Regions from separate parts of the Kitasatospora sp. NPDC093102 genome, predicted to be linked through region 2. Evidence: riboswitches for the same ligand, from Rfam matches in the RefSeq annotation. Region 2 holds a riboswitch; each other region holds the start of a gene.
What was found. A riboswitch is a leader RNA that binds a small molecule or an ion and turns the genes downstream of it on or off. The one in region 2 is predicted to bind cobalamin.
Positions count from the first base shown of each region.

Region 1: another riboswitch for cobalamin. It lies ahead of AB0O11_RS34055 (prenyltransferase/squalene oxidase repeat-containing protein); the one in region 2 lies ahead of AB0O11_RS06710 (ribonucleoside-diphosphate reductase subunit alpha).
Region 3: another riboswitch for cobalamin. It lies ahead of AB0O11_RS34035 (peptidase); the one in region 2 lies ahead of AB0O11_RS06710 (ribonucleoside-diphosphate reductase subunit alpha).

Region 1 covers NZ_JBFBFA010000048.1:23,869-31,802, forward strand. Annotated here, with positions in the region: gene AB0O11_RS34045 (hypothetical protein) at 1-73, opposite strand, end outside; gene AB0O11_RS34050 (hypothetical protein) at 216-1,628, opposite strand; cobalamin riboswitch at 1,761-1,837, opposite strand; cobalamin riboswitch at 1,915-2,059, shown strand; gene AB0O11_RS34055 (prenyltransferase/squalene oxidase repeat-containing protein) at 2,164-4,962, shown strand; gene AB0O11_RS34060 (hypothetical protein) at 5,010-6,071, shown strand; gene AB0O11_RS34065 (CbiQ family ECF transporter T component) at 6,076-7,308, shown strand; gene AB0O11_RS34070 (ATP-binding cassette domain-containing protein) at 7,305-7,934, shown strand, end outside.
Region 2 covers NZ_JBFBFA010000003.1:222,772-230,705, forward strand. Annotated here, with positions in the region: gene AB0O11_RS06690 (ATP-binding protein) at 1-286, opposite strand, end outside; gene AB0O11_RS06695 (helix-turn-helix transcriptional regulator) at 519-1,370, shown strand; gene AB0O11_RS06700 (DUF397 domain-containing protein) at 1,382-1,675, shown strand; gene AB0O11_RS06705 (ribonucleotide-diphosphate reductase subunit beta) at 1,738-2,733, opposite strand; gene AB0O11_RS06710 (ribonucleoside-diphosphate reductase subunit alpha) at 2,754-5,159, opposite strand; cobalamin riboswitch at 5,352-5,511, opposite strand; gene AB0O11_RS06715 (glycosyltransferase family 39 protein) at 5,558-7,216, opposite strand; gene AB0O11_RS06720 (glycosyl hydrolase) at 7,213-7,934, opposite strand, start outside.
Region 3 covers NZ_JBFBFA010000048.1:15,339-23,272, forward strand. Annotated here, with positions in the region: gene AB0O11_RS34010 (protein-glutamine glutaminase family protein) at 1-2,329, opposite strand, end outside; partial or broken gene AB0O11_RS34015 (transposase family protein) at 2,610-2,927, shown strand; gene mmsB (3-hydroxyisobutyrate dehydrogenase) at 3,996-4,709, shown strand; gene AB0O11_RS34025 (enoyl-CoA hydratase) at 4,706-5,482, shown strand; gene cobF (precorrin-6A synthase (deacetylating)) at 5,528-6,286, opposite strand; cobalamin riboswitch at 6,424-6,545, shown strand; gene AB0O11_RS34035 (peptidase) at 6,644-7,720, shown strand; gene AB0O11_RS34040 (flagellar hook-length control protein FliK) at 7,750-7,934, shown strand, end outside.

The DNA.
Region 1 (7,934 bases), on a different contig from region 2:
CGATCGCGCCGAGGTAGAAGCGTCCGTTCTGCGTCAGCCCGCCCAGCGTGGCGAGCGTGCCGACCAGAGCCACGTGGCCGCCTGCCGCCCATCTGGAAACACTCATCGCCATCCGTCCCCCTGTCTCCGGTGGCCCGGCGGCGGATCTGCCGCCGGGCCGTCGTGGATCGTTCCCGCCGGAGCGAGGGGTCGGCGCCCCCTCCGGCGTCGTGCGGTCAGCTGCCGTAGCGCAGCGAGACGGTGTCGCCGAGGTGGACGGTGGTGGCCCGGGTGGCGGCGGTGGCGGTGGCACCGTCCAGGCTGACCTTCCAAGTGGAGGAGCCGCCGTTGGCCGTGCCGTTGAGCGCGGTGATGGTGCCGCCGCCGGTGGACGGGGTGACGGAGGTGACGCAGCCGCTCGGGGTGGCGGTGCCCGCCGCGTCGAGGACGTCGCCGAGGGTCGTGGTGGTGCCGGTGGGGGTGAGGGTGACGGCGCAGACCTTGAGCGCGTTGGTGCCGTCGTCGACGACCAGGGAGAGGCGGGCGGCCGTGCCGGCGGTGAAGTCGGTGGTGGCGGCCCAGGTGGGCTCGCCCACGGTGGTCGGGGTGGGCGCGGTGGCGGTGAACCCGGCGCCGGCGACGGCGCGCAGGCCGTCAACGGAGGCGTAGGGCGACGGGCTGGTGTCGGTGGGCAGGTACTTGAAGCCGCCGCCGGGCTTGAACTGCTGGGCGATGAGGAAGTCGACCGGGGTCTTGCCGGTGCCGCTGGTGAAGTCGGTGCCCTGGGGGTTGATGCCGCAGGCGTTGAGGCCGGACACGGCCCAGCCGTTGGAGTCGGTGTTGACCCCGAACATGGCGTTGAAGGCGCCGGAGGCGGCGAGCTTGCCCTTGAGGAAGTTCTTGGCGGCGATGATCGCCGGGTCGGTGGCGGGCACGCCGCCTGCGCACAGGGAGGCCATGGCAGCGCCGGTCATGTCGATGTCGCTGCCCTGGGCGAGCGCCGTCGGGTCGCCCGCGGCCTTGCTGTAGTTCCAGCCGCCGTCGTTGTGCTGGTTGGCGCGCACCGCGGTGACGGAGGCGTCGATGAGCTTCTGCGGGGAGCGCTGGGTGCCGGCCTGGCTCTTGGCGCCGGCGAGGGCGAGCAGGCCGAAGACCGTGCCGTTGAAGTTGGCGGACGGGCCGTAGTAGCCGGGCTCGGCGCTCTGCCAGTAGGCGGCGAGGTCGGCAAGGAGATTGCGGCCGGGGCCGACGCGGGCGGGGTCGATGCCCGCGGCGTAGGCGTTGAGGATGCCGCGCTCGTAGTCCGTGGCCACGGGCGAGGCGCTGGGCCAGCCGGGGGCGGCGAGCTGGTTACGGTACACCAGGCGGGCGTTCTTGGTGGTGTCCCCGCCGGGAGTGACGTCGGCGGCGGCCGTTCCAGCGGCGGCGAGCGCGCTGAAGGCCCACTCGTTGGAGAGCCCGCCGCCGGTGACGTAGCTGCCGTCGGCGGCCTGGAGAGACTTCAGGTACGTGACGCCGGTGCTCTTGGAGGTGGCTATCTGGGCCGGGGTGGCGGTCGCGTGGGCGGGGAGGGCAGAGAGCAACAGGGCACCGGCCGCCAGCGCGACGGTGGTCGCCGTGGCAGCACGGGATGGGGTGAGGAGGGGCACGGGACAGGCTCCTTGGGGTGGCGGGCGCCGACCCTGCCCCGGAATTCCTGCGTCCACTCGGAACGCGCGACTGCCGGAGCGGTCGCCGCCCGGATCGCGTGGGCCGGCTTTCGCCGTGGTGCACGGTCGGGCGGGCATTCGGGCTCGGGACGGCGCGATCGCCACCCCACACCGCTGCGCGTCAGCCCCGGATTCGCACCGGGTTCCCCCACTCGGCCACAGCGGACGCTACCGCAGGTTCCGTCGTCCGACGAGGTGATGTGATCGACCTGACGACCCGTTGACTCCTCATCGGCCGCTGTGGTCTGATGAACCGATTTTTTGCCCTCGGCATTCAGGGGAAGCCGGTCCAACTCCGGCGCTGACCCGCAACCGTGGACCCACCTGAGGGTGGGTGAGCCGGAATGCCTGGACCGGGGGTCTGTTCACAGAGCACTTGCGTCGTCGCGGACTACGACGCAGTCTTGGCGGCCCCCTCCCCGGGGTGCCGTGGGCTGCGCCGTTGCCTCCCGTGTCGACCGACCAGGGAGTCGTCGTGAGGGTCAGCAGCAATCGCACACGTCACAGAAACCGGGACCTCGCCTCCCTGGTGATCGCCGGCACCGTCGCGGTCGCCGCCTGCGGCACGGTCCTGCTCGGACACCCCGGAACCGCGGCAGCCGACCCGATCGAGCAGTGCACGGCAACGACGGGTGCGATCGTCGCCGTCGACTTCACGCACTGGGGCGGCGGTGTCGCCCGGGGCTGCGACGCCCACCCCACGACGGGCATGAACCTGCTGCACAATGCCGGCTTCACCACGACCGGAACCGAACACGACGGACCCGCCTTCATCTGCCGGCTCGGGACAGGGACCTTCAACGGCGGCGTCCAGTACCCGACACCGGCCGAGGAGCCGTGCGTCAACACACCGCAGGCCACCGCGTACTGGTCGTACTGGATTGCCGAGCCCGGCCAACAGACCTGGTCCTACAGCCGGTTCGGGGCCGGCACGCAGAAGCCCAAGCCCGGCGAGGTGGAGGCCTGGGTCTACGGCGGCACGGACATCGGCGGCACCAGCGGGGCGCCGAGCTTCACTCCGGACTCCGTCCGCGCCAAAAACAGCGGCGCCTCACCGTCCGCGTCGCCCTCGGTGACCGCGAGTCCGACCGGATCCCCGTCCGCCACGGGTGATCCGGCGGCCGCCGCGGCCTGGCTGGCGCGTCAGCTCGTCGGCGGCGATCACATGGAGAACTGGGCCGCCCCCGGGCCGGACTACCCCCGGACCGCCCTCACCGCCATCGTGCTCGCCGCCGCCGGGACGCAGGACCCGGCGCTGCGAAAGGTCATCGGCTTCCTCGCGGATCACACCGACGCGTTCCTGTACCCCGACGGTCCGACCGGCACGCCCGACACGAGGGCTGCCGCCCTGCTGGCCCTCGTCGCCGAGAGCACAGGTCGCGACCCCCGTGCCTTCGGCGGCCGGGACCTGGTTGCCGTGCTCACCGAGCACGTGTGCACCGCAGCGGGGGAGAACGGCAAGTGCACCGCCGCCGGGGACTTCCTCGGTGCGGCCTCGCCCTGGGTCCAGTCCCTCGGCGTCATCGCCCTCCAGCGCGCCGGCGTCGCACCGCCCGTCCCGGCGCTTGCCCGCTTCACGGCGCTCCAGTGCGCCGACGGCGGCATGGCCGGATCGATGATCGTCGCCGGTGACCACTGCGAATCCGACCCGCTCACCACCGGCCTCGCGGTCCTCGCCCTGCGCACGGCCCCCGGGTACGAAGCAGCCGCCAAGAAGGCCGCCGACCAGCTCGCGGCGAGCCAGCAGCCCGACGGCTCCCTCTTGCCGTACGTCGGCGCCCCCGGCGACACCACCAGCACCGCAAGCGCCGCCCAGGCGTTCAAGGCAACCGGCCAGGGCTCTCGCCGGGCCGCCGCCACCGCCTGGCTCGCCGCCCGCCAGGGCAAGGACGGAGGCTTCGGCCCCGACGAGTCGACCACTGACCCGGACACCGCCGCCACCGAGCAGGCCATCCTGGCCCTGACCGGCACCGATCTCACCAGCGTCCGGCACGATCCGGCCGGCGCCACGACCACGCCGGCCCCGCCCGAGGGGAGGAAGCCCGACGCGGCCAAGGGGAGCGCCTACCTCACCGACCCGTCCCGTCTGATCAACGGTCACTACTACGAGGGGTTCCCGGCCTTCGCCGACTTCGGCCTGACCATCGACGGGGCCTACGCCCTCGCCGCGACCGGAACCGACGACGCCGCGCTGCGCAGGATCGTCGACTTCCTGGACCAGCAGGGCAAGGACGCGAGCGAGCGCACCGTCAACGACTGGACCGCGATCGGCACCGAGTACGCCGGCGGCGGGTCCATCGGCAAGGAGGCGCTGCTCGCCGAGGTCGTCGGCCGCAACCCGCGGGCCTTCGGCGGCCACGACCTGATCGCCGCCCTCGCCGCGATGGTGTGCACCAAGGCCGACGCGAGCACCGGCTGCGACGCCCCGGGCAACTACACCTACGCCACCTCGGTCTTCTCCCAGGCGCTCGCCCTCATGGCCCAGCTTCGGGCCGGGGACGCGACCAACGCCGCCCCCGCGATCGCCTACCTGAAGAGCCTCCAGCACCCGGACGGCTCCTGGCCGAGCCTGATCCCCGCCACCGGCGACTCTGATGTGGACAGCACGGCCATGGCCGTCATGGCCCTCGCCCTCGTCCCCGGGGACGAGGCCGCCCAGGCGGTCGACAAGGGGCTCGGCTGGCTCGCCTCGCGGCAGCTGCCCGACGGCGGCTTCCCCGGTGCGGCCGGCGACTCCACCAACTCGGCCGCGCTGGCCGTCCAGGGCATGACGCTGCGCAAGGCCACCCCCTACGGTGGACAGATCGCCAAGGCGCTCGACTTCCTCGCGGGCCAGCAGAACGGTGATGGCGGGTTCAACGTCGCCTCCGGCGGGCAGCAGGGTTCGGACGTCCGGGCCTCGACGCAGGTGCTGGGCGGTGCCACCGGGATCTCCTTCGGCACGCTCTCCCGCAACCTTGGCGGAACGCCGACGCCCACCGGGACGCCGACCACCACCCCGACCGGCACGCCTACCCCGACGGGTACTCCCACCGGCACCCCGACGGGCTCGCCCACCACGACCGCGCCGATCCCGGTCACCGACACCCCCTCGTCCGGCGGTGGCGCTGCGTCCGGCGGCGTGCCGGGGCAGACCGGTTCAGGCAACCTGGCCAGCACCGGAAGCCAGACACTGGCGCTGACGGCGGGCGCCGGTGCGCTGACCGCGCTCGGTGCCGCGGCCGTCCTCGTCGCCCGTCGCCGCATCGCGGCTGCCCCGGGGCGGCACCGGTGAGCCGGGGACTCGGTGAACGGCTCGCCCGGCTGTCCGGGGCGGCGGCGCTGACCTCCGCGCTCGCGTTCGGCGGCGTCGCCGTGGGCGCGGCCCCGGCCGCTGCGGCGCCGTTGCCGATGGACCAGTGCACGACCACCTCCGGGGTCGTACTCGCCGTGGACTTCAGCAAGTGGGGCGGACCGCTGCTGCGCTCTTGTGGCACCACGCCCACCACCGGGTACACCCTGCTGAACCAGGGGGGCTGGAAGACCACCGGCACCGGCCACGACGGTCCGGCCTTCATCTGCCGGATCGGCTACAGCGGTTTCCAGGGCGGCAAGCAGTTCCCGACCCCGGACCAGGAGAAGTGCGTCCTGACGCCCCCGGCCACCGCGTACTGGTCGTACTGGCACGCCGATCCGGGCCAGAACGAGTGGTCCTACAGCCAGCTCGGTGCGATGCTCTACCAGCCGAAGCCCGGCAGCGTCGACCTGTGGATCTTCGGCGGCACCAACATCGAGGGCACCGAGGGGCGTCCGACGTTCTCGCCGGACAGCGTTCGGGCGCACAATTCCAGCCCCGGTGGGCAGCCGGCCGACCCGGGCCAGGGCACCGCGGGCGGCTCCGGTGGTTCGGGCGGCTCCACGGGGGCGACCGGTACGAGCGGTGATGGTGGCTCCGGCACCGGTTCCGGCGGCAGCACCGGCGGCTCCGGCACTACCGGTGGCACCGGGCGTGCCCCGGCTCCCGCCAAACCCCCGGCCGGCGGAGCCCGTCCGCCCGTGCCCGTCACGCCCCCGGGGAACGGCACGGCCGGTACCCCCGAGGACGGCGTCACCCCGCCGGGCGACCCCGAGCCGACGCCGGTGCCCGCCACACCGATTCCGGTCGAGCCGCCCACCGCGGCACCGACGGACACCGCGAGCGACCAGCCGACTGAGCAGCCCGCCGTGGCCGCGCCGACGGCCACCCCCGCCGTGCCCGGCGGGGTGGTGGACGCCAACCCGGTGGCCGATGCCCCGCACGACTCAGGTTCGATGCTCCCCGCGGTGGTGGGTTCCGTCCTCGTCGTGGTCCTGGGCGTGGCGACCGTGATCACGGCGCGCCGCCGCCGGCGACAGGCCGAGTGATCCGGTGACCGCGCTCGACAAACACGCCGCCGCCCTGCCCGTCAGCCCGCCCACCGCCCCCGGGCGGGGAGCGGGTGGTCGGCGCAGCGCACGCAACCTGCATCCGCTGGCCTGGTGGGCGTGGGCGCTCGCCCTGGCGACGGCGGCCAGCCGCACGACCAACCCGCTGTTGCTCCTGCTCGTCCTCGCCGTGCTCGGCTATGTGGTGACGGCCCGCCGCACCGAGGCCCCGTGGGCCCGCGGCTTCACCTACTACCTCTGGCTGGCGCTGACGGTGGTGGCGATCCGGGTGGTGTTCCGGTGCGTCTTCGCGACCGGCATCACCCCGAACGACCACCTGCTTTTCTCCCTGCCGCACATCCCCACCCCCGACTGGTACGCGGGCATCGAGATCGGTGGCCCGGTCTCACTGGAGGCCACGCTCTCCGCGGCCTTCGACGGGCTGCGGCTGGCCTGCCTGATCTGCTGCATCGGCGCCGCCAACACCCTCGCGAACCCCAAGCGGGCGCTGCGGGTCCTGCCCGGCGCCCTGTACGAGCTGGGCGTCGCCGTGACGGTGTCGCTCAGTGTCGCGCCCCAGCTGGTGCAGAGCGTCCAACGCGTCGCCCGGGCACGGCGGTTGCGCGCCGGGCGGCGCAAGGGCGTACGCGCGCTGCGCAGCATCGTGGTGCCGGTCCTGGAGGACGCGCTGGAGCGTTCGCTCAGCCTTGCGGCCGCCATGGACTCGCGCGGCTACGGCCGCTCCGGCACCGCCTCGCGCCGCTCCCGTCGGCTCACCGGCGCGCTGATGCTGCTCGGCATGTGCGGCCTGTGTGCCGGGGTGTACGGGCTGCTGGACGGTACGGCGCCCGCCGTGCTCGGGCTGCCGGCCTTCCTCGCGGGTGCCGTGCTCTGCGTGACGGGCCTACTGCTCGGCGGGCGGCGGGTGCGGCGCACCACCTACCGGCCGGACCGCTGGCGGGCCGCCGAGTGGGGCGTGGCCGGGTGCGGTGTGACCGCCGCCGTGCTGCTGTTCGCCACCGTCGGCTACGACGCCACCGACCTCAACCCTTCCCTCTACCCGCTGGCCTGGCCGACACTGCCGCTCGTCCCGGTGCTCGCCCTGCTGCTGGCGGGCGCAGCCGGAATCGTCTCGCCACCGCCCGGCCGTACGCCCGTGCCCGCCGGCGCCCCCCTCAGGCGCCGCGGCACCCGCAGCATCAGCACCGACCGCACGACCTCCGAGGTGAGCACGTGATCCGATTCGACCGGGTGAGCGTGGTGTACGACGGCGAGACCACGCCCGTCCTGCGCGACATCGACCTGCACATCCCGGAGGGCGAGCTCTGCCTCGTGGTCGGCCGCACCGGCGTCGGCAAGTCCACCCTGCTCGGCGCGGTGAACGGCCTGGTGCCGCACTTCACCGGCGGCACCCTGCGCGGCCGCGTCACCGTGGATGGCCGGGACACCGCCCACCACCCCCCGCGCGAGCTCGCCGATGTGGTCGGCGTGGTCGGGCAGGACCCCCTGGCCGGCTTCACCACCGACACCGTGGAGGAGGAACTGGCCTACGTCATGGAGCAGTTGGCGATCCCACCGGACGTGATGCGCAAGCGCGTCGAGGAGACCCTCGACCTGCTGGGCCTGGCCGACCTGCGTCACCGGGCCCTGCACGAGCTCTCCGGCGGCCAGCAGCAGCGCGTCGCCATCGGCTCCGTGCTCACCGCGCACCCGCGCGTCCTGGTCCTGGACGAACCGACCTCCGCGCTCGACCCGACCGCTGCCGAGGAGGTGCTGGCCGCGATCACCCGGCTGGTCCACGACCTCGGCGTCACCGTCCTGCTCGCCGAGCACCGGCTGGAGCGGGTCGTCCAGTACGCAGAC
Region 2 (7,934 bases):
GCGTGGGCTTCTCACCGTCGGCGTCGTGCACCTCGATGCGGAGGGTGCCGTCCGGGGAGAGCTGGAAGTGGACGAGGATGTGCCGGTCGCGCGGGGCGCGGCAGTGCTGGATGGCGTTGGTGACCAGCTCGCTGACCAGCAACTCGCCGGTCGGGAGGAGGAGTTCGCCCGCGGGGTGGGGGAGGAGGAAGTCGTGGAGCTTCCGGCGGGCGGTTCGGGCGGACTTTCGGTGCCGGGTGAGTCGGCAGGTCTGCTCGACGGGGGAAGGGAAGACGGCTTCAGACATGGCGGGGCCACCTCCGGTGGTGCGGGGTGAAGACGGCTGAAGAAGGCATGGGGATGCCAGGCGACCAGCTCGCATGATCACGATGTGTCGACTGGCTGGATACGTTGAGTAGCATGCTCCTGGTGGCTTCTAAAGTGCAAGTCCCCACTTTGGAAGTGATCAAAGATTGTTGTCGGTGCCGGGGGAGGGCAGACTGGCAGCTCACGGAAGTGGGGAGGTCGCGGCGGTGCCCGTGAACAAGAACCCGACGGTTCGGCAGCGAAGGCTGGCCCGAACGCTCAAAGAACTGCGAACAGGCGCTGATCTGACGATTGCCCAGTCGGCTCGACAACTTGCCTGCGCCGAGAGCAAGATCAGCCGTATCGAGGCAGCTCAGTCGGGCATTCGGTTGGTGGATCTCCGGCTGCTGCTCGACTTGTACGGGGTGGCGGATCCAACGGTTCGGGGTCGGTTGGAGGCCTTGGCGCGCGAAGGCCGCCTGCGCGGCTGGTGGGATCGATACTCGGACACGCTGTCGCCGCTCTACGCCGACTTCATCGCACTGGAATCCGATGCGTCAGACATGTACAGCATCCAGACGTTCCTGGTGCCGGGCCTGCTACAGACGGAGGACTACACGCGTGCGGTGGTCCGTGCGCAGATAGAGGATGCGACTTCGGAGCAGGTCGAGCGACTGACGAAGGTCCGTCAGGAACGGCGCGCTGTGCTGGCGCGGGAGGCACCGCTTCGGATGTGGGTCGTCTTGTCGGAATCCGTACTGAAGCACCGGATCGGCGGCTGCTCGGTCATGCGGGAGCAACTCGACTTCCTGGTGGTGAGTGCCGAACAGCCGAACATCAACATCCGGATCCTGCCGGAGGAGTCGGACGTTCATGCTGCGTTGTTCGGGCCTGTCGCCATCCTGAGCTTCCCCGAGGCGACAGAAACGGACGTTGTGTACGTCGACAGTCTGCTCAGCACGCTCTACATCGAGGAGCCGGAGGAAGTGTTCAAGTACACCAACCTGTTCCGCCGTGCACTGGCGGAGTCGCTGCCGCGTACCGAATCGATCGCACTCATCGAGCGTGCAAAGGACAAGATCTAGAAATGGTGAGTATGTTCCTGCCGTCCGCTTCTGCTGTCGGACTTGAGTGGCGTAAGTCGTCCTACTCGGGCGCGCAGAGCGACTGCATCGAGGTAGCCGACGTCGTGGCCGTCCCCGAACGTGAGTGGCGCAAGAGCAGCTATAGCGCCCAGGCGAACGAGTGCGTGGAGACCCGGCTGTTGATGGTGGGCGGGATGGCTGTTCGGGACTCGAAGGAGCCGGGTGGGCCGGCGCTGCTCTTCCCGGCGTATGCCTGGTCCTCGTTCCTCGTCGGGGTCAAGTCCGGGGAGTTTCCGACCGACTGAAACAACAGTGGTGCCCCGCACGGGCTGTGGCCGTGCGGGGCACCACTGTGTCCGTACTTCTTTTAGAAGTCGTCGTCGAAGGCGACCGAGCCCTCGACGGCCACCTGGTACGCCGACACGCGACGCTCGAAGAAGTTGGTCAGCTCCTGGACGTTCTGGAGCTCCATGAAGCCGAACGGGTTGGCCGAGCCGTACCGGATCGGCAGGCCGAGCCGCGCGAGGCGCTGGTCGGCCACAGCCTGGAGGTACTCGCGCATCGAGGCGGTGTTCATGCCGGGCAGGCCGTCACCGCACAGGTCCTGTGCGAACTGGAGCTCGGCCTCGACGGCCTCCTCCAGCATCTCCGTGACCTGCTTGGCCATCTCGTCGTCGAAGAGGTCGGGCTCCTCCTCGCGCACGGTGTCGACGACCGACATCGCGAAGTCCATGTGCATGGACTCGTCGCGGAACACCCAGTTGGTGCCGGTGGCCAGGCCGTGCAGCAGACCGCGCGACCGGAACCAGTACACGTACGCGAACGCGCCGTAGAAGAACAGGCCTTCGACACACGCCGCGAAGCAGATCAGGTTCAGGAGGAAAGCGCGGCGGTCCTCCTTCGTCTGCAGCGAGTCGATGTGGTCGACCGCGTTCATGTACTTGAAGCAGAACTGGGCCTTCTGGCGGATGGAGGGGATGTTCTCCACCGCGGCGAAGGCCGCGTTGCGGTCCTCCGGGTCGGGCAGGTAGGTGTCCAGCAGCGTCAGGTAGAACTGGACGTGCACGGCCTCCTCGAACAGCTGCCGACTCAGGTACAGCCGCGCCTCAGGGGAGTTGATGTGCTTGTAGAGGCTCAGCACCACGTTGTTGGAGACGATCGAGTCGCCCGTGGCGAAGAACGCGACCAGCCGGCCGATCAGGTGGCGCTCGCCCTCACTGAGCTTCGCCAGGTCGGCGACGTCGGAGTGCAGGTCCACCTCCTCGACGGTCCAGGTGTTCTTGATCGCGTCGCGGTACCGGTCGTAGAACGACGGGTAGCGCATCGGGCGCAGGGTCAGCTCGAAGCCGGGGTCGAGCAGCATCTTGCGGTCTTCAGGGGTGCTCACTGGCAGGCCTCGCAGGACTCGGGGTTCTCCAGGGAGCAGGCGATGGCGGCTTCCTGCTCCGGGGTGAGGGAGGGGGTGTTCACGGGCACCGGCGCGGCGGCACGGGCGGCACCCGGCGCGGCCTGGGCGATGCGGGTGGCCGGGCGCGAACGCAGGTAGTAGGTGGTCTTCAGACCGACCTTCCACGCGTAGGCGTACATCGAGCTGAGCTTGCCGATGGTCGGCGCCGCCATGAACAGGTTCAGGGACTGGCTCTGGTCCAGGTACGGCATGCGGGCGGCGGCCAGGTCGATCAGCGCGCGCTGCGGCAGCTCCCAGGCCGTCCGGTACAGCGAACGCACCTCGGACGGCAGCCAGTTCAGCTCCTGGACGGACCCGTTGGCGTCGCGCAGGGCGTCGCGGGTCTGCTGGTCCCAGACGCCGAGCTCCTTGAGCTCGCGCACCAGGTACGGGTTGACCTGGAGGAACTCGCCGGACAGCGTCTCGCGCTTGAACAGGTTGGACACCTGCGGCTCGATGCACTCGTACACGCCGGCGATGGACGCGATGGTCGCGGTCGGCGCGATGGCCAGCAGCAGCGAGTTGCGCAGGCCGGTCTCGGCGATCCGGGCGCGCAGCGCCGTCCAGCGGTCGGCCCACTGCGGGGCGGCGCTCGCGAAGTGGTCGATGTGCAGCTCGCCGCGGGCGGCGCGGGTCTCGCCGTACGCCTCGTGGCGGCCGAGCTGCTCGGCCAGGTCGGCGGAGCGCTCGTACGCGGTGAGCATGATGCGCTCGGCGATCAGCGTGGACAGCTGCTTCGCCTCGGCGGAGTCGAAGTCGATGCGCAGCTTGAAGAAGACGTCCTGGAGGCCCATCACGCCGAGGCCGACCGGCCGCCAGCGGGAGTTGGACGTCCCGGCCTCGGTGGTCGGGTAGAAGTTGATGTCCACCACACGGTCGAGGAAGGTCACGGCGGTGCGCACGGTGGCGTCCAGCCGCTCCCAGTCCATGGCGTTGATCAGGTCATCGGCACGGGCATCAAGAGCCACGTGGGCGCCGAGGTTGACCGAGCCCAGGTTGCAGACGGCGGTCTCGGAGTCGTCCGTGACCTCCAGGATCTCCGTGCACAGGTTGGAGGAGTGCACGGTGCGGCCCGGCAGCGCGGTCTGGTTGGCGGCGCGGTTGGAGGCGTCCTTGAAAGTCATCCAGCCGTTGCCGGTCTGCGCGAGGGTGCGCATCATACGGGCGTACAGGGTCTGCGCCGGGATGGTGCGGACGGCCTTGCCGGCCAGCTCGGCCTTGCGGTACGCCTCGTCGAAGTCGGCGCCCCACAGATCGACCAGCTCCGGCACGTCGGCCGGGGAGAACAGCGACCAGTCCTCGTTGGCGTTGACCCGGCGCATGAACTCGTCCGGGATCCAGTGCGCCAGGTTGAGGTTGTGGGTGCGGCGCGCCTCCTCGCCGGTGTTGTCGCGGAGCTCCAGGAACTCCTCGATGTCGGCGTGCCAGGTCTCCAGGTAGACGCAGGCCGCGCCCTTGCGGCGGCCGCCCTGGTTGACGGCGGCGACCGAGGAGTCGAGGGTGCGCAGGAACGGCACGATGCCGTTGGACTTGCCGTTGGTGCCGCGGATCAGGCTGCCGCGCGAGCGGATGCGCGAGTAGGACAGGCCGATGCCGCCGGCGTGCTTGGACAGCCGGGCGATCTGCGCGTAGCGGTTGTAGATCGAGTCCAGGTTGTCCAGCGGGGAGTCGAGCAGGTAGCAGCTCGACATCTGCGGGTGGCGGGTGCCGGAGTTGAAGAGCGTCGGCGAGGAGGTCAGGTACTCCAGGCGGCTCATCAGGCCGTACAGCTCGGCCACCTCGCGCACCGACTGCTCGCTGTCGCCGACCGCCAGGCCGCAGGCGACGCGGAGCAGGAAGTGCTGCGGGGTCTCGATCACCTTGCGGGTGATCGGGTGGCGCAGCAGGTAGCGGGACTGCACGGTGCGCAGGCCGAAGTACTCGAAGCGGTCGTCGCCCGCGGCGTCGACCAGCCCGTCCAGGGCGGCGGCGTGCTTGGCGACGAAGGCCGCGGTGGTGTCGCCGATCAGGCCCTCGGCGTGGCCGACGGCGATCGAGGCGGAGAAGGACACCGAGCCCTGGCTGGTCGCCTCGTCGACGATCTCCAGCGCGAGCAGGCGGGCGGCCAGCTTCGAGTACTGGGGGTCCTCGGCGATCATCGACGCGGCGGCGTCCACGGCCAGCCCGCGCAGCTCGGCGAAGTCCGAGCCGGCGTGGCGGCCGCGCAGCGCGGCGGCGGCGACATGGCCGGGGTCCACCTCGGTGAGGTCGGTGCTGCGGTCGGTGAGCAGCCGCAGCAGGGCGCCGCCGGGGTCGGAGACCGTCGGGTCGGTGAAGGCGGTACCGGAGCCCTGGGCGGGCAGGGTGGCTGAGGCGGCGATGGTCAAGGCGCTCTCTCCTGGCGGCGATCGGCGGCGGTGATCGGGGGCACCGGGCCGATCTGGGCAGGGGAGCACGGCGCGAACGCAGACGGCGTCGCGCGACGGTGACTCCCCGGCCCGCCCGCGAGGCCCGGAGGGGGTACTGCTGGTGCCGGCGCGGCCTCTGCGGGAGGGCCGTGGCGCACACTGTTCGGCAGGTCATCGGACTCGCGGGTACGGCTGCTGGAGCCGCCCGCACACCGCTGCGGGGCAGTCCCGGATTCGCACCGGGTTCCCCTGCATCGACAGCAGGAGTGAGCATACATGTAGTGCCGCCGGACTGCGGCGGCACCATATGTTGTGCCTGTCGTGTCGCGGATGTGCGTAGGCCGGGCGGCCGGTCAGTGCTTGAGATAGACCTTGTACGTACTCGAATCGCCGGTCGGCGACGTGAATTGGGCGACCAGCCGGTAGTGCCCGGCGACGGCCAGGGCCTCGCTCAGGGCCCGGTCGGTGGCCCTCGGCGCGGTGCTGTCGAGGACGACCATCGTGAACCAGCCGTCCCGGATCGCGGCCACGCTGCCGTCGTCGCCGTGATGCTCGACCCCGGCCCCGTCGCGGTACTCCGTGCCGGTGCGCGCGGAGACCCACTGCTCGGGCTTGGAGACGCTGCCGAGGTAGTACTCGGCGAGTCCGTCGACCTCGGTGAGGTAGCGGCCCTGGGGCTGCGTGTGGGCCCGCAGGACGGCCAGCAGGCGGCCGGAGTCGGGCCCGTTCTGGTAGCGCAGGGCGGACTGCTCCAGGCCGAGGGCGAGCAGGGCGACCCAGACCAGGATGCCCAGCTGGGGATGGCGGAAGTGGGCACCGACCAGCCGGGTCAGGCCGACCCCGGCGAGCGGGGCGGCGAGCAGCATGCCGTAGCCGAGGTGGCGGAACAACGCGCCGGAGGTGCCGGTCCACAGGTGGGCGGCGGGGATCAGCAGGGCCGTGACGGTCAGGGTGGCCCCGAGCAGGGCGCGCCGGCTCCGGGAGGTGGGGACGGCGTCCTTCTCCGGTGCGTCGTGCTCGTTCATCTGCTCGCGGCGCGCGTAGGCGATGGTGCCGGCCACCGCGAGGACGGTGAACAGGCCGGCCCACTGGAGCGTGCCGAGCAGGATCGAGCCGGTGGAGCCGGGGGCGTTGCCCTGCGAGGGCGACCATCCGGCGACCTTGCCCAGGGTGCCGAACGGCAGCAGCAGGACGAGGGTGCCGAGGGCCGCCAGCAGCGCGCGCACGGCGGCCGGGCCGGCCCGATGGTACGGCCGGGCGCAGGCGAAGGCGAGAGCGACCAGCGCGGGGACGGCGAAGGCCGCGGAGTAGGCCACGGCGCAGGCCAGTGCCGTGGGTGGGGCGGCGAGCAGGGCCATGGCCGGGTGGCGGCGGGCGGTGAACACCGTGGTCCAGGCCGCGACGGCGACCAGCAGGACGGCGAGGGACTCGGGCGCGGCGTAGAAGCCGACCACGACGGTGGACTGGAGGACGGCGTACACGGCTATGGCGCAGATGGCGACCCGCTCGTTGAACAGCCGCCTGGTCAGCGAGTACAGCAGCACCGTGGTCAGCAGCGCGAAGCCGAGGCTGAGCAGCCGGGTGCCCCAGATGCCGTTGGCGTCGGCGGCGGCGCCGGCCAGCGGCGGGTAGAGCCAGGGCGAGCCGTGCACCCGGTCGACCAGGTCGGTGGTGACCGGGGTGCCGTGCAGCAGGTGGGCCAGCTGCTGGCGCCCGACGACCATGGCGGCCGCCTCCTCGGGGTGCGCGGCGGCCAGCAGGCGCAGCGAGAGTGCGGCCTGGACGGTCAGGACGGCGCCCAGCAGGCCGCGGGCGATCCAGCGGCGGCGGGGGCTGGGGCCCGGGTCCCAGCCGATCGCGGGGACCTGCGGGATGGTGTACGGGGCCAGCTCGACGCCGTCGGGGTTGTCGACGGGCACGGGCGTACGGGGCTCCGGGCCGTCCGGCGGGGGGACGTCCGACACCGGGCCGGCGGGGTGCTTCGGGGTGGGGGAGAGGTCGCTGGTCATCATGGGTTCCGGATGTCGAAGCCGTAGCGGGGGGCGGACACCCGCTTCTTGAAGGCGGCGAGGGTGTCCGGAACGGTCTCGACCCGCCAGTCCGCCCGCTTGATCATGTTGAACCAGATGAAGCCGACGATGTCGTCGTGCGCCTCCATCCCGGAGAACAGCTGGTCGACGAAGGCCTGTTGGTGCCTGCCCTGCTCGGCGGCGGTCTCGCTGATGAAGAAGGGCTTGTTGCAGAAGGTGCGGATCTCGGCCATGGTCGGGCCGTACAGGGCCTCGAAGGTCTTGGGGCCGTCGTTGGTGAAGTAGCCGGTCATGCCGGCCCAGTCGACGTAGGTGTCGCCGGGGTAGTACGGCGCCAGGCGGGTGTTGGGCGCGGGGACGGTGATGTTGGGGCTCCAGACCCAGATCACGTTGGTGGCGCCGGCCTGGTCGAAGAGGTCGTGGACGTGGCGCCAGGCGGCCACGAAGTCCTGGGGGCTGGCGGCCTGGCGGCCCCACGGGTACCAGTCGCCGTTCATCTCGTGCGCGATGCTGATGGCGATCGGCAGGTTGAGCTTGGCGACGGCCTTGGCGACGCCGCGCACGTAGTCGTCGGTGTCGCCGGCCGCGATCGCGGCGAGCGAGGGCTCGTGCGGCTCCCAGGCCATGAAGGGCAGCGCGCCGGCCTCGTGGATCCGGCGCGCGCCGGCGGTGTCGAAGCCGCCCTTCCAATGGGCGTAGA
Region 3 (7,934 bases), on a different contig from region 2:
CGGACCTGCTGAGCATCTTCGCCACCACGTGGGCGCGCGCGTAGCAGCCGTCCTCGGGGTAGTCGAAGGGGACGGGCAACTCCGCTCCCGCGTCGTCGACGAAGGTGGTGCGCTCTGCCGTCGCGTGCCAGTGCAGGGCCTCGGCGGGACCGATGACCTTCGTTTCGAGGTTGTTGTCGTGGCCGAGCAGGAAGCCGAAGTACTCCCCGTGCTCGGGGAATGCGTGGCGCAGGTCGTCCTGCAGCGACAGGCCGCCGGCTGAGCGGGCGGCATAGGCGTCCTCCACGTCGAAGACGAGGGGAATGGTGCGCCGCAGTGAGCGCAGGAGCCTGTTCAGCCGCCGTTCGTCCCCGGACGTGACGGCGGAATCGAGATCTGCCACGAAGGCTGCGAGGTCGAGGCGGCTCAGGTCCACAGTGGGGGCCGACGCCATGGTGTCCAGGGCCAGGGCGTAGGCCTCGTCGCTCAGTCTGCCCTTGGCCCGGGCCTGGAAGAGCTCCTCGGCGAGGCTCTGGTGGTGTGACCGTTCGTAGTGTTCGGCGACCGGCTGAAGGGGGCGGGAGTCCGCGGTGGCCTGGTGCAGCAGCGACAGCAGGGCGGGTGCGTTCACCTCCTCGCCGGTCAGTTCCCGGCGCAGTTGATGAGCCAGACGATCGACCACCGGCATCGGCAGGGCCGGTACGGCCGGCGGGTGCGGCAGGGCGACTGACGACTCGCCTGACGAGGCCGTGGCAGGGAGCGAGGAGGGACCGGAGGCCCCTTCCAAGGGGCTCCGTTCGGCGCCGGACGTGTCGTGTCGAACGGGCTCGGAGCCGTGGCTCGGAGCGCCGCCGGGGAGACGCCCCGCGCGGCGGTCGGCGGCGACGGTCTGGCGGTCGGCCGCGCCGAGAAAGGCGTGCCGGGCGTGACCGTCGGCGATGACGGCGCGGTCGGTCGGGCGGCGGCGTTCTCCCTTGAGGACGTGGTCGGCCGTGGTGCCGGGGTCGGTGAGCCGGTGGAGGGCGAGTTCACCGGCGAACGTGGCGCGCAGCTCGACGAGTTCGGCGGGTTCGGGGAACAGTGCGGCCGGTGCGGGGCTGTCGGCCGGTGCCATGAGGGGCTTCACCAGGAGGTCCAGCTGCTGCCTGTGAGTTGCGGGCAGGGCGTCCTGCCAGGCCCGCAACCGTTCGGGCGCCAGCGCCTGGACCTCCCGCACCAGCGGGTGGCCCTGGGCCCTGGCCACGGCCTGGACCCAGTTCCGCTCCCTGCTGCGCCAGTCGCTGCGCTCGTAGGACAGGGCGGGCCCGGTGGCCGGGTCGGAAGCGGGCATTTCGCCGGTCCCGCCGCTCGTGACCGCGGCCGGCCGCTTCGGCGCCGTACGTTCGGCGACACCCGGTTCGCCGGTCGGCGACTGCGCGGGCCGCTCGGTCACGGCCGTGCCGTGGAGTGCCTGCTGGAAGGCGGTGCGTCTACGCACGACGGCATGGTGCAGCGCCCCGCCGAACATCCCGGTACCCGCACCCGCCGCAGTCGCCTCGGCGAACACCGACGCATCCCACGGCCCACCCTGCCAGGCGGTGGAGACCACCACACCCGCATCCGCGCCGATCACCCCGCCCAGCGCCCCACCCACCAGCCTGCGCAACAGCTCCGGCCCCGCCACCCCCGACACCAGACCCCGCCCCGCCACGTCCCCCAGACCACCGGCCATGCCACCGACCCCGGCGATCAGCAACGACGTCACATCCAGCCCGTCCCGGTACTCGCGCTGCTGCGACAACTGGATCGCCAGATCCTGCACCGACCCGAACACCGCCCCCGACCGCATCGCCGACAGCAACTCCGCGACGATCTCCTCCACCGACCGCCGCCCGCCCGCCAACACCTCCGGGATCAACGCCGCCGACACCCCACCCGTCGTCGCCACCACCCACACCAGCTGCGCCACCATCCACAGCGTCACCAGAGCGGTGACCTCCGCCGACTTCTGCGCGTAGTCGACCTGCGCGGCCTGCTCCCGCAGACCGTCCGCGCACTCCCGCAGACCGTCCGCACCGTCCCGGCTCGGCTGCCCCACGCTCACCAGCGTCGAGGCCATCATCGAGCCCGCCCCCGGCATGACGGCCGACAACCCGAGCGCGAACCGCTGGAACGCCACCGCCCGCTCGTCCAGACGACCGGCCGCACGCCGCAGCGCCCCAGCCCCCGCCACCAGCGCCTCCGCATCCACCAACGGATACGACGACCCCGACATGCCCCCCATCAACGCAGCCCACCACGACGGCAGGGCCTTCCCCGAAGAACCGAACCGGAGAAGGCCGGACAGCCAGGAGCCGGGCGAGACGGGCATGACCATTCCTTACATCGGGCACGGAAGCCGAGGACGCGTACCGCAGGGCAGTGCGCCCCGGCCTCGGTCGAGACAACCTCTTGCCGGTCAACGGCTCACCGACTCCCGGTGGTTCGACCCGCCCCGCTGCCCGGCGAGCGAACGGCCGAGGGCGAATGACTTCTCCGCGACGGCGCAGAGGGACTATCAGGATTCCGGCTCTGTTCCGTAGTCGGTGGCAACCAGCAGTGACGGGCATCGTTGGCATGGTGTGCGAGATGTCAATGAGCTTGTGAGTGTGGTGTTTTCAGGGTTGTCGGCGCTGGTGGTCGAGGACGTGACGGGCGAGTGTGGCGTGATCCGGGTGACCGCGCGGACCCGGGAGGATCCGGTGCCGTGTCCCGTGTGTGGTACGCCGACAGGGCGGGTGCACGGCTTCCACCATCGGACGGTGGCGGACGTGCCGGTGGACGGCCGGCGGGTCGTCGTCTTGGCGAGGCTGCGGCGGCTGGTGTGCCCGGTGCTCGGGCGATCAGTGCCGGCGGAGGGGTGGTTGCCGTCCTGGTCGCGGGCGGTCTTGAAGTGCCGGGCGTGGATCAGGTGCCAGGTCGGCGGGTTGCCGTCCACGTCGGGGCCCGGGTCGGGGCAGCAGCCGGCGGGCAGGGCGAGGACTTCTTCGGGGCGCATGCCGGTCAGGTAGGCGATGACGACGAACGCGGCGGTGGCCAGGTGCCGCAGCAGTTCGAGGGCTTCGTTGTCGTCGATGTGGGTGCGCCAGGGCCGTCCGTCGATCGTGGCGGTGACGGGCGAGGGCAACGGGCAGGGACCGGGGTTGGCGGCGGCTGCGGTGAGGCCGTGCCTGCGGTTGATGCGGTCGACCTGGAAGGGGGTGGCGCTGGTGATGCTGGCGAGGTAGGTCCGGGCGAGGGCAGGCTGCCCGTGCAGCGTGGTGGACGGCAGGGGCTCGCCTGCCGTGAGCCGTGGGAGCAGGAGCTGTTCGAGCGTGTGCGTCGCGGTCGGGTCGAAGGTGTTGGAGGCGGCGGCCTGCGCGAGGCGGGTGGCGGTGGTGTCGGCGGTGATGATGTCGTCGGCGAGGTCTTCGAGCAGGCGCAGGGACCAGGCGAGTAGGGGCGCGATCGTGGTGGCGGCCAGGGGCTCGGTGGTGTTCTCGCCGTTGGTGCCGCCAGTCTTGGGCAGGTAGTCGTCGATGAGGTCGTCAACGTCCCAGGGAGGAAGCGCCATCCCGGTGGGGTGTGCGGTGAGCTGGTCGTAGGCGTGCGGGCTGGAGATGGCCAGCAACTTGCGGCGTGCGGTGCGTCGGTCGGTGGCGTCGGTCTTCAGGTGCAGGCCGTAGGCGTGGAGGGCGGCGGTGTCGGCCTCGGCGAGGGTGCTGATGCCTTGGTGGTGCAGGACGTCGGCGAGGTCGATCCACCGGGTGACGATGCTGGCGGTGGTGGTTGCAGCGGGGCGGGTGCGCATCGCGCTGCCTCGGGCGCGCAGGTAGGTGGCGGGCAGGTCGGAGTTGATCAGATGCCAGGCCGCCTGCTTGAGCTCGGGCAGCAGCAGGGCCGGGCACGGGAGCCAGTGGATCTGGACCAGGCCCTGGCTCGGGTTGGCGACGAACGGGGCCAGAGACCAGACGGCGTCGCCGAGGCGGCTGTTGAGGTCGGCGTGCTGAGGTGCCTCGATGCGCGCGGCCGTCACGACGGGGGCGGCCAATCGGCACGTGCTGGCCGCCTACACGGACCTGCTGCCGGCCGCCCGTCCGGGAACGCTCTTCGTCGACTGCTCCACGATCGACGTCGCGGACGCCCGGGCGGCGCACGACCTGGCCGTGAACGCGGGACACCGCTCGGTGGACGCGCCGGTCTCCGGCGGAGTGGTCGGTGCGACCGCCGCGAGCCTCACCTTCATGGTCGGCGCCGCGGAGCCGGACTTCGAGGCGGTTCGACCGGTGCTGGAGACGATGGGCCGCAAGGTCGTGCACTGCGGTGCGGCCGGTGCCGGACAGGCCGCGAAGATCTGCAACAACATGATCCTCGGCATCTCGATGATCGCGGTCAGCGAGGCCTTCGTCCTCGGGGAGAGCCTCGGGCTCAGCCACCAGGCGCTCTACGACGTCGCCTCCACCGCCTCCGGCCAGTGCTGGGCACTCACCACCAACTGCCCCGTCCCCGGCCCGGTCCCGACCAGCCCGGCCAACCGCGAGTACGCGGCCGGGTTCGCCGCCGCCCTGATGGCCAAGGACCTCGGCCTCGCCGCCGGGGCCGCCGAGATTGCCGGCCTGCCCGCCGAACTCGGGCGCAAGGCCGCGCAGTTGTACGCGGACTTCGCGGCAGCCGGCAGCACTGGCCTGGACTTCTCCGCGATCATCACCACCCTCGGGAAGGACGGCAAGTGACCGGTTACGAGACGATCCTGGTCGAGCGCACGGGCCGGGTCGGGCTCATCACGCTCGACCGACCGAAGGCGCTCAACGCGCTCAACACCCTCCTGATGACCGAAGTCGTCGCCGCCGCGACCGCCTTCGACCGGGACCCGGAGATCGGCTGTCTGGTGATCACCGGCTCGGAGAAGGCCTTCGCGGCCGGCGCCGACATCAAGGAGATGCAGTCCCTCGACTTCGTCGACGCCTACCTCGGCGACTGGTTCGCCGCCTGGGACCGCTTCGCCGCGCTGCGCAAGCTGGTCGTCGCGGCGGTCGCCGGCTACGCGCTGGGCGGGGGCTGCGAGCTGGCGATGCTGTGCGACGTCCTGCCGGCGGCGGACACCGCGAAGTTCGGGCAGCCGGAGATCAAGCTCGGTGTCATCCCGGGCATCGGCGGCTCGCAGCGGCTGACCCGGGCGGTCGGCAAGGCGAAGGCCATGGAACTGTGCCTGACCGGCCGGATGATGGGCGCCGAGGAGGCCGAGCGGGCCGGACTGGTCTCCCGGATCGTCCCGGCGGACCAGCTGTTGTCCGAGGCGCTGACCACCGCCGAGACGGTCGCGGCGATGTCCGCTCCGGCGGCGGTCATGATGAAGGAGAGCGTCAACCGCGCCTTCGAGACCATCCTGGCCGAGGGCGTCCGGTTCGAACGGCGGCTGTTCCACGCGACGTTCGCGACGGCCGACCAGAAGGAGGGCATGGCGGCCTTCGCCGAGAAGCGACCGCCGTCCTTCGCCCACCGCTGACGGTTCGCGCGTGTGCCGCCCCTCGCCCGGGGCGGCGCACGCCGGTCAGTCAGCCGACCGCCGCAGCAGGTAGGTGTCCATGATCCAGCCCTTGCGCTCGCGCGCCGCCTCGCGCAGCTCGCGGATCCGCGGGGCGGCTTCGGCCAGCGGGCCGGCGACCAGGATCTCGTCGGGAGTGCCGAGGTAGGCGCCGTAGTGGATCTCCAGCCCCTCGGGGTCGATCCCGCTGAAGGCGGCCCGGCCGTCGAGCATCACCACCACGTCGTCCACGTCCTCGGGAAAGCCCTCGGCCAGGCGGCGGCCGGTGGTGATCTGCACCGGGCGGCCGACCCGGGTCAGCGTGGTGCGGTGGCGGGCGGCTAGCGCGGACACACTGCTGATGCCCGGGATCACCTCGTAGTCGAACGCGACCGTGCCACGGGCTCGTACGTCGTCCACCACGGCGATCACACTGTCGTAGAGGCTCGGATCCCCCCAGGCCAGGAACGCGCCCGTCTCGCCCTCACCGAGGTGCTCGACGGCCAACTGCTCGACCAGGTCGGCGCGGCGGACACGCCAGTCGTCCACGGCGGTCGCGTATGCCGGGGTGGTGCGGTCCCGCTCCGCGTCCGGTGCTTCGACGAGCCGGTGCCCGGGCCGCCCGTGCTCGGCCAGGATCCGGCGACGCAGCCGGATCAGGTCCTGCCGTTCCTCGCTCTTGTCGAGGATGAAGAAGACATCCGTGCGGGCGAGTGCCTTGACCGCCTGCAGGGTGAGGTGGTCGGGGTCGCCCGCGCCGATGCCGATGACGAAGATGTGCCGCATAGGAGGCATTCTGCCGTCCGAGACACCCTGATCACGCCGGCAGCCAGGAGGAGTGCGTCGCGAAGCCGGGTATGGACCACCGTGATGTGACGCACGAACCCTTGACCGGATCTTTTCCGTTTCGCCATGATGGGCCGTCAAGTAGTGACTCCGCCGATGGGGGAAGTCCGGTCCGAATCCGGCGCTGACCCGCAACGGTAGGCCTCCGGCTCCACGTCGGCGGCGAGCCCGATTACCCGTCGGCGGAGGTGTGTCGTCCCCTCCTCCCGTCGTGGTCTGCGGGCCGGAGCTCCGAGGGCTGCCCGGCGTGTCGCCGACGTCCTCCGGGCCCCTGCGTCCAGGCCCGGAAAGGCACCCATGCCCGCGCTCCGCCGCACTCTCGGTCTGCTCGCGATACCCGCCCTCGCACTCGCCACCGCGCTCCCGGCGGCCACCGCCGCCCACGCCGCGCCCGCCGCCGCGACCTCGTCCCCGACGGTTCGTCCCGACGCCGCCGCAAGCGGCTGGCTGGCCCGCCAACTCGTGGACGGCGACCACTTCGAGTCCGTCTTCAACGGGACCGCCTACCCCGACCAGGGCCTGACCGTGGACGCCGTGCTGGCCTTCGCCGCCTCGCACAGCTCCGACGAGTCCGCCGCGAAGGCCACCGCCTGGCTGGCGAAGCCCGAGATCATCAGTGGCTACCTCGGCGACGGCACCACCGAGGCCTACGCGGGCGCGACCGCCAAGCTGCTGCTCGCCGTCGAGGTCCGCGGTGGGAACCCGACGGCCTTCGGCGGCGTCGACCTGCCGGCCCGCCTGCGCTCGCTGCAGACCGCCGAGGGCCGTTTCTCCGACCGCTCCCAGTGGGGCGACTACAGCAACGCCTTCGGCCAGTCCCTCGCCGTGATCGCCCTGCACCGCACACCCGGTGACGCTCCGGCGGCGGCTGTCGACTTCCTCGCGGACAGCCAGTGCGCGGACGGCGGCTTCCCGGTCTCCTTCAGCCAGGCCATCTGCACCAGTGACCCCGACGCCACCGCACTCGCCGTCCAGGCCCTCGCCGCCACCGGTCGCGCCGCCAAGGCGAACACGGGCCTGGGCCGGCTCACCGCCCACCAGAACACCGACGGCGGGTTCGCGGCCGCCGGGGCGAGCGCCTCCAACGCCAACACCACCGGCCTGGCCACCCAGGCGCTGCTCTCCGGCGGGCGCCTCGTCGCCGGCCTCAAGGGCTGGAGCCGGTTGGTCACGTTCCAGCAGGGCTGCTCCGCCGACCCGGCGGTCCGCGGAGCCGTCGCCTACGACGCGTCCGGCTTCAACGTGGGCAGCGGCGCCCGGGCCACCGCGCAGGCCGTCCTCGGCCTCGCGGGCACCCCGCTGCCCACCCTCTCCGCTTCCGGGGCCCGCCCCGACGCCCCGACCCTGGCCTGCCCGGCCCCGGTCGCGCGCTGAACAAGCCTGACGCCAGGAGGATTTCACCGATGACCGACACTCTCACCGCGGTCCGCCCGGCCCGCCGTATGCTCGGGTCGATCGCCGCCGCGGCGGCCCTCACCGCCGGACTGCTCGGCGTCTCCGCCGTCCAGGCCCCGCAGGCGCAGGCGGCCGCCTGCACCGGCACCACCGGAGTCACCGTCGTGGTCGACTTCACCGCCGTCGGCGGCGG